Regions from separate parts of the Priestia sp. FSL R5-0597 genome, predicted to be linked through region 3. Evidence: riboswitches for the same ligand, from Rfam matches in the RefSeq annotation. Region 3 holds a riboswitch; each other region holds the start of a gene.
What was found. Region 3 has a riboswitch for S-adenosylmethionine ahead of MKX72_RS18710 (BMP family protein). Riboswitches for the same ligand answer to the same signal wherever they lie in the genome.
Positions count from the first base shown of each region.

Region 1 (2,202 bases), 2.3 Mb from region 3:
TGGCTTCGTTTGAATCAGTGAGAAATAGCTGACATTTGGCACAAAGATGATAAAAGCAAATGAAAGCATCATCGGCACAACAAGAGAATTAACCATTAAAATACCGTTAATTCCTCTTGCGATAAATATATAAGTTAAAACAATTGTACAAATCATCCCAACAGGAGGCCACAGCCCGAACTGTTCTTTTCCTATTGCCCCCGTACTCGCTAGCATGACTGAAGTTACTCCAAATAAAATGACGATCATTACACCGTTTACCGCTTTTCCAAGTACATCACCAAATAAATATGTATTAAGCTGCTGATAAGAAGAAGCCCCAATTGCGTGCGAAAGCAGCATCATTTTCGAACCTAGCCAAATAAAAAACAAGCCGCTGACCAAAATTCCAACCATTCCAAGTTCCCCGTACTGTGTAAAAAATTGAACAATTTCCTTGCCTGTTGCAAAACCGGCTCCTACAACGGTGCCTACATACGTAGCAGCAACCTGCAGCGTGATTTTCCACCTTTTCATGCCCATCACCCTTCTACCCTTCATAGTTCACTATATGTAGAAACGGTTAAAAAAAGACGAGCCTTTTATATGTAAATCCTCGCCTCACCCGGTGCTGTTCCTTTTTCGTTTTTTTATTTCCTTCTTGTTTTTTTCATGAAAACCCTTTATCCCTTAACATAACGGCAGTTTTCAAACAAAATATACGGATATTTTCCCTTTAGCTTTTAAATTTTCCTCAATATTTGCTGGAAATTCACAATTTACTGTTGTATAATTTCTAAAAATCAGATAAATTATTAAATAAGTATTCTTTCTATTTAAAAAAATATGTTTCAATTATATACAATTGATTCTTATCATGAGAGGTGGAGGGACTGGCCCTTTGAAACCTCAGCAACCAGTCGTTAGAGACATGGTGCTAAATCCAGCAAGCAATTTATTGCTTGGAAGATAAGAAGGCGAAAAAAGTCTTCTTCTTAAGAAGACTTTTTCTATTTTATCGGCATATTGCATAAAACGAATCACTCGTGAAATAGAAGCGGAACAATTTAAGGAGGTTTTGACATGGGGTTACTTGAAGATTTAAAGTCTAAAATTTTAATTGGGGATGGTGCCACTGGTACCCTCCTTTACTCACACGGTATTGACAGCTGTTTTGAAGAACTAAACATCACCAAACCAGAAGAGGTTTCTCGTATTCATAGAGCCTATGTAGAAGCTGGTGCAAACGTTATTCAAACAAATACGTACGCTGCTAATTATCAAAAACTTGCCCGTTATGGATTAGAAGATTCAGTCAAAGACATCAATGTTGCTGGTGTAAAATTAGCGAAACAAGCTGCAAAAGATCAGGCTTACGTGGTTGGTACACTTGGTGGAATTCGTTCTTTCCAAAAAAATGCTATTAGTTTAGAAGAGGTTAAGCGAAGCATTCGTGAACAAATGTTTTGGCTTTTAAATGAAGGCGTGGATGGCCTTTTATTTGAAACATACTATGATTTCGAAGAATTAAAGACCGTTCTTACACTAGCAAGAAAAGAAACGGATAAGCCTATTATTACCCACGTTTCCCTGCATGATATTGGCGTACTGCAAGATGGGCGTCCTTTAGCAGATGCATTAAAAGAATTAGAAGACTTGGGAGCAGATGTTGTCGGGCTAAACTGCCGTTTAGGTCCTTATCATATGATTCAGTCTCTTGAAGAAGTACCGCTTCCTGATCGTGCTTTCTTATCTGCTTACCCTAATGCCAGCCTTCCGGCGTATGTGGAAGGCAAGCTGGAATATGAAACGAATGAAGACTACTTTGTAGAAAGCGCGCGTTTATTCCGCGAACAAGGGGTTCGCTTAATTGGAGGATGTTGCGGTACAACACCAGCTCACGTACGCGCCATGTCGTCTGCCTTAAAAGACCTGCCTCCGATTACAAGCAAAGTCGTTAAAATGAGACCAGCCGTTACGGTTCAAGAGCGTGAGCAGCAGGATAAACCTCATATGCACGAAATTGTGAAGAAGCGCCGCTCGGTTATCGTCGAGCTGGATCCGCCTAAACAGCTTGGTCCGACGAAATTTTTAGAAGGCGCAAAAGCACTTGATAAAGTCGGCGTAGATGCTATTACATTAGCTGATAATTCTCTTGCCTCACCTCGCATCAGCAACTTGGCAATGGCAACACTGATGCAACAAGAAACAAAAGCACGACCG
Region 1 is NZ_JBBOUZ010000001.1:1,297,030-1,299,231, reverse strand. It holds gene MKX72_RS06580 (YkvI family membrane protein) at 1-516, opposite strand, end outside; SAM riboswitch class I at 849-955, shown strand; gene MKX72_RS06575 (bifunctional homocysteine S-methyltransferase/methylenetetrahydrofolate reductase) at 1,063-2,202, shown strand, end outside.
Region 1: another riboswitch for S-adenosylmethionine. It lies ahead of MKX72_RS06575 (bifunctional homocysteine S-methyltransferase/methylenetetrahydrofolate reductase); the one in region 3 lies ahead of MKX72_RS18710 (BMP family protein).

Region 2 (2,202 bases), 2.1 Mb from region 3:
TGTTGGTATGCATCAAATGCCTCCTTCAAATCTTTAATTAAATCATCTGCGTGCTCAATTCCAACTGATAATCGAAGTAAACAGTTTGTTACTCCGACACGATTTCGAATTTCCTCCGGAATGTCAGCGTGTGTTTGACGAGCTGGGAATGTCATTAAACTTTCCACGCCTCCTAAGCTTTCTGCAAATGTAATAACTTTAACATTTTCTAAAAGTACTGACACGATGTCAGGGTGTGAGACAGCAAAAGAAATCATGCCTCCAAATCCAGTTGCTTGTTTCTTCATGATTTCATAGCCCGGATGTGTTTCAAGACCAGGGTAATACACTTTTTCCACGAGATCATGAGCAGTAAGCCAATTTGCAATTTTCAGTGCGTTTTCGTTATGTTTTTCCATACGAAGCGCTAGCGTCTTAATACCGCGCAATAACAGCCAGCTATCTTGTGGACCTAAGATTGCCCCAGCTGCATTTTGATAAAAACGAATTTTTTCTCCTAAGCTACTACATCGAGCGACTACAAGACCAGCAACTACATCATTATGACCCCCAATGTATTTGCTTGCACTATGTATCACAATATCTGCTCCAAGCTCTAAAGGACGCTGATAGTAAGGGGACATGAATGTATTGTCAATGATAGTAAGCAAATCATGCTGTTTAGCTAACGCAATTGCTTCTGGCAAATCAGTCACGTGCATCATTGGATTTGTAGGTGTTTCAATGAATAAAGCTTTCGTGTTGGGACGAAGCGCATCTTTTACTTGCTCGAGATGGGCTGTGTTGACGTACGAAACAGTAATTCCTTGCTCTGAAAAGATTTCATTTAGTACTCGGTACGTTCCTCCGTATAAATCCTCTGATACAATTAAATGATCTCCGTTTTTAAATAGCGCTAAAACTGACATTACACCCGCCATTCCTGAAGCGAATGCTACTCCTACTTCGCCTTTTTCTAAAGCAGCAATTGCTTCTTCCAATGCCGTACGAGTAGGATTTGCCGTACGTGCATAGTCAAATCCTGTACTTTGCCCTAAAGCAGGATGAGCAAATGTTGATGCTTGGTAAATGGGTGTTGTAATAGAACCTGTTGAAGGGTCACGACCTACTCCTGAACGAACTAATAAAGTTTCAATTTTCATCTATTTCTCTCCTTAACTCAAAATAAAAAACACTCTTCACAGATGGAAGAGTGTTCGTTTATACACGATTTCTCTCATCTGTTAGAACAATACTGATGTTCCACAGGAATTAGCACCGTTCAAATGAATGTTTCATTTGATGGTTGCCGGGCATCGCAGGGCCAGTCCCTCCGCCACTCTTGATAAGAGTTCTATATAATTGTTGGTGGTTAACGTTTGTTGTTACTAACTTTAATAAAGATTTTCTTTATTGTCAACATAATTTTCTAAAAAATTTAAATCATCTCATTTGTTTATTCAATATACTTGTCCTGATAAGTACATAAAAAAAGAGACGACACCGAGGTCTCTTTTTCTAAGGCAAGTGCACAGATTTTACGTGAGCTAACTTCCAATACATACTTTCTCCATTTGCCGTAATTAGTTCAACAATATTATTAGAAACTTCTTTAAGTACGCCAATTTTTTCTGATTGATCCCCTAAATCTAATACGACCAGTTGATTTTCATATTTTTTAAGCTGCTCTTCAAAGTTTCTGACAAAAGGTGCAGAGGCAGGCCTTACTGGGAGCTCTTTGTCACTTAAAGAATAAGGGGTTAACTCATTACTATAAGGGGTAAGCCATTTCAAATGATGTAGAGAAACAAAGACATTTTTATACACTGGAGAATAAAACACAAGATAATCATTCAGCACGCTTGTAATATAGCCATGCAATGATTTTCCTCCTGTTACATAAATTTCAATAAATTTCCCTTTTGCCTGCTGTAAAATATTACGATAAGAAATCCGCTGACTTTCTTCTATTAAGTTCTCTTCTATGGTTCGTAAAGGTGTATAATCTTCTTCTGAAACCTCTCGTAAGCGATGTATGTGTAAAAGAGGAATATACAAATAATCATGTCCATTATATAAAACCATTACATCTAACCCGAGATCAACAAGTTTTCCTACAAACGTTGTTTTACCTGATATATCGACTTCAACAATTTTATCAATATAATGATTCATACTCATACTCATTCTCCTCCTTTTTCCTATATGATAGAAAAGGTGCTT
Region 2 is NZ_JBBOUZ010000001.1:1,411,838-1,414,039, reverse strand. It holds gene MKX72_RS07175 (trans-sulfuration enzyme family protein) at 1-1,142, opposite strand, end outside; gene MKX72_RS07180 (trans-sulfuration enzyme family protein) at 1-13, opposite strand, end outside; SAM riboswitch class I at 1,214-1,331, opposite strand; gene MKX72_RS07170 (hypothetical protein) at 1,498-2,160, opposite strand.
Region 2: another riboswitch for S-adenosylmethionine. It lies ahead of MKX72_RS07175 (trans-sulfuration enzyme family protein); the one in region 3 lies ahead of MKX72_RS18710 (BMP family protein).

Region 3 (2,202 bases):
ATCGTTTGCTAAAAATGAACCGTATTTCTTCGTTAAATTCGTTAACTGCAGCAGCTCACTCATTCCATTCATTGCTCCTTTCCCCTTTAGGTTTTTTTCAAAAATAAGAAAGAGAAGCCAGCCTTACTCGACTTCTCTTCTCAACTCACTTTGCTAACGGATCTTTTACCACTGTTTTTCCATCAATAATCGAATCTTTAATTTCTTTTAATTGATTAATCACATCTTGTCCTACAAAGTCACTAAGAGGCGTCTTGCTGTCTTGAGTCACATACGTTAACCCAACACCTTTTTCTTTTAAGCCGTATGTCACTACGCCCGATTTAAATTTGTCATTTGCGAGTGCTTCTACCGTTTCATAAGCAGCTGCATCAGATCCTTTTAACTGCGATAAAACGATATGCTCTGGATCTACTTCCGTACGGTCAATATCTTGTCCTGCCGTATAAAAACCTTTTTCTTTTGCTGCTTCAAATACACCCAAGTCGCCTACTGCTGATGCTCCGGCGATAAAATCAGCGCCTTTTGAAGCTTGTAAAATAGCAAGTTCTTTTGCTTTAGCTGGATCAGAGAAGCTTCCAACATAGTTTACTAGAAACTCTGCTTTTGGATTTGTTGATTGTAATCCTTCTTTAAAACTTACCGTCCATTTTTTTAATAATGGAATATCATCAGCTGCAACCATTCCTACTTTATTCGTTTTCGTAATCAATCCTGCCGCTGCTCCTAATAAATATGAAGCTTCTTGCTCACGAAATACAACGCTTCTTACATTTGGTAAATCGACCACTGTATCAATAATCGCAAATTGACGCTGCGGATTTTCTTGAGCTACTTTTTTCAACGCATCTTCGGATTCAAAAGAAGATGTAATAATCAAGTCATAATTTTCGGCTACCGCAGCACGCAAATTACTTTCAATGGCTGCTTGGTCCGTAGATTCAATTGTCTTTACATCAATGTTATACTTCTTCCCAGCGCGCTTTGCTCCATCATCCATTTGCTGAAAAAACGGGTTAACTCCAATCTTTTCAGGCAAAACAAGAGCAATTCGCTTCTTTCCTTTCTCTTCACTTCCACTGCTTTTTGTACTTTTTGACTGACAGCCCGTTACGAGTAGTACAAGCGCAACTGCTAAAATAAGAAATCTCTTCATTTAACTTACTCCCCCTATAATATAAAAAAAGCTCTTCCTTTATATAAAGGAAGAGCTCGTTAACCAAACGTCTCTTCCTCATCTTCAAGAACATACTGTTCTTAAGGATTTGGCACCATTCTGTCATAGACAGCGGTTGCCGGGTTTCACAGGGCCAGTCCCTCCACCTCTCTTGATAAGGAAAACAATAGCTATTTGTTTTATGTAATATAGTCAATATTAATAGTTTTTCAACAATTGTCAATATTATTTTTCTTTTTCACGCAAAAAAACTTCAAAAACAGATAGGATTATACGGTTTTAGTCTACTAAAATATAAAATAAAAGTTAAAGCCTTTACCTCACTTCTTGAATCATTCTATACTTCTTCACAAAGCACTTATACTGAATCTGTTGACGGTCAAGAGGGTTTAGTGGTAGCAAATAAGTTCTATTATACCTCTTCGGTTAATGTGTTATTAATTGAAACCACTTTACCAATAATGTTAGACTTTTCCTTAGTAATATTGTTAAGAGGTGTTAACGGTGAAATTAATGAAAGAACTATCTGGCATAGCTATTGGGCTTATTATCGCTTTAGCCATTTCAAAAACATTTTTTGATACCCCGACCAACATTGGAATCATAGTTATTTTTATTACGAGTATGGTCGTAACAGGGATAGCAAGAGTAAAACTAAGATGAGATAATCTAACAAAAAACACCACCTTTTATTCGCAAGGTGGTGTTTTCTTTTAATGATTTTAGTATGTAGTAATTCCAAGTGAAGGCTTTTACCCTTCTCCATCAATCATCGTATACTTCCTAGCAAAGCGCTTGTAGTAAATTTGCTCATCCTCTTGTCCATTGTTAAAAACAAGTCGGTTATGATCAATATCTTTCTCTTTTAACACATAGCCTTTTTCATTCATCAGTTGAATATATTCATCTAAATGTCCTTTTTTCACCATATAGTAAAGAACATTATCTGAATCCGTAGTCTTTGCTACATCTTGACTTCCCACTTCTAACTTGAATACGGCTGTTGCTGTTTGAATGGGACGGTA
Region 3 is NZ_JBBOUZ010000001.1:3,560,856-3,563,057, forward strand. It holds gene MKX72_RS18705 (ABC transporter ATP-binding protein) at 1-63, opposite strand, end outside; gene MKX72_RS18710 (BMP family protein) at 146-1,156, opposite strand; SAM riboswitch class I at 1,232-1,338, opposite strand; gene MKX72_RS18715 (hypothetical protein) at 1,691-1,840, shown strand; gene MKX72_RS18720 (hypothetical protein) at 1,930-2,202, opposite strand, start outside.

Region 4 (2,202 bases), 2.4 Mb from region 3:
TCGTTTTTTTGAAAGTAAGGCAGCTTCAATAAATACGACGCTATCGATTCAGCCATTTCCACTTCTGCCATCGTTCCTGTCACGCTAGGTATAGAAACCAATTCGCTTACAAGCTTCTTTAACTGTTCTTTTGTTTGATACAAAGATGTTTTGTTCGACATACCCTTCATCTCTTTCCTTTTTCTAAATTTTCCATCAAACAAAACGATTCGTCAATCCCTTTGACAGAGACCCTTTCATTCTATCCCTATGTATCATAGTATGCGCTTCCTTGACGCACATGATAAAAAAAGAGTGCGCGGCTAGGGCTAGCACCGCACACTCTTTTTTTTACTTTTCGTCATCTTCTAAAAAGTCTAGGATACGATCAATAAGCTGTTCGCTTCCTGCATCGTTTCCATGTTCAAGAGACATTTCCATTTCAATGCTCCTTTCATAAAATATTCTTGTTTTATAACATACCACAATTCATTTCGAATGTAACCTTTAATTTGTGTAAAAATTTCGACAATTTATGATTAATTTTGAAACCTAGTGAGTAATGATTATACCCACCAGATTCTTCAATTGTCAAAAAACATGCTTTCTATTTAAAAACACTTTAAAAATAGAGGCGCGAGCAGACTTCTATAAAAGACAGCCTACTCGCTCAAGCTTGGAACAGCATGATGAATAAATTTCTAGTTCATTTGCTTTTTGTACATCTTTAATATCTATGCCTACAGCATATGTACGAACATGGTTTTCGACCACAATTTCATAAAATGTTTCTAATTCACGATAAGCTACTTGATAATGCTTTCCTAATAATTTTACGGCTTCCTTTAATGCTTTCTCTCCTGTATGTGCTGCAACTGCTGTATGACTCATAAAACCCTCTCCTTTTAGAAAAATAAAAAAAACTCATTTTGCTTTGATGCAAAATGAGTTTTTCACCCGTTTTATCACCCAAAGCACATGCTTTGCTGGTAGGAGCACCTTACATTCGTAGGTTGCTGTGGAGTCAAAGAGCCAGATCTCTCGTCCACTCGTGATAACTTTTTTAATTTAAAATTTATTTTATCAAACAATTCCATCCGCGTAAATAGAAAAATAAAAATATTTTAATTTTTGTGGTAATGGAATGAATTCAAAAAGTCAAAGCTTAGATTAGCAAAATAAGAAGCTGCTACAAGTAATGCCTCTTCATTTAATGAAAAAGAAGGATGGTGCCATTCATATTCTCCAGCCGTACCCATCCATACAAAAAATCCTGGTACACGCTGCTGATATACGGCAAAATCTTCTCCTCCAGGCGATTGTTCAGCTTCTACGACTTGATAACTAAGATTCTCTGCAGCGTTAATAACCAATTTTTCCAGCGTATCATCATTGTTTACTACAGGAAGATACGGATACCATTTAACGTCTACTGAAGCGCCGAAAGCTGCTCCAATCCCTTCAGCAGTTCGTTTCATAAGAGCCGGTATTTTTTCTCTCGCTTCTTCTTGAAAGGTACGCACCGTTCCTTCAAGCGTTACTTTGTCAGGAATGACGTTCCACGAGCTCCCTCCGTGGATTTGAGTTATGCTGACAACAACATTTTGAAATGGGCTGAGATTACGGCTGACAATGGTTTGTAAACTAGTAACAATTTGACCAGCAGCAGCAATCGGATCTACTGTTTTTTCTGGAATACCTGCGTGACCGCCTACTCCTTTGACGTCAATTTCAAAACGATCAACGCTTGCCATTAAAGGTCCCGATTTGACACCAATGGTTCCTACAGGAAGATTCGGTTTGTTATGCATTCCAAATATCGCTTCTACTCCTTCGAGCACACCTTTTTCAACGAGCATTTTTGCCCCAGAAGCCGTTTCTTCGGCCGGTTGAAAGATAAATCGAACCGTACCGCAAAGCTCCTGCTGACGCTCTTTGAGAAGAATGGCTGCTCCGATTATAGAAGCCGTATGAAAATCATGTCCGCATGCGTGCATAACACCGTTCACTTCAGAAGCAAATGGCAGATTGGTTTTTTCTTCAATTGGCAGCGCATCAATATCAGCTCGAATAGCGATAGTAGGTCCCGGCTTCCCTCCCACAATTTCCGCTACTGCTCCCACGTCTAAATGGAATGCATCCGCTATAGAAATATCGTAGTGCTTTAACCACTTTTTAATACGTTTAGTTGTTTCATATTCTTTCATTGAAAGCTCTGGAAAC
Region 4 is NZ_JBBOUZ010000001.1:1,201,569-1,203,770, reverse strand. It holds gene MKX72_RS06115 (M20/M25/M40 family metallo-hydrolase) at 1-161, opposite strand, end outside; gene MKX72_RS06110 (hypothetical protein) at 628-870, opposite strand; SAM riboswitch class I at 939-1,040, opposite strand; gene MKX72_RS06105 (amidohydrolase) at 1,104-2,202, opposite strand, start outside.
Region 4: another riboswitch for S-adenosylmethionine. It lies ahead of MKX72_RS06110 (hypothetical protein); the one in region 3 lies ahead of MKX72_RS18710 (BMP family protein).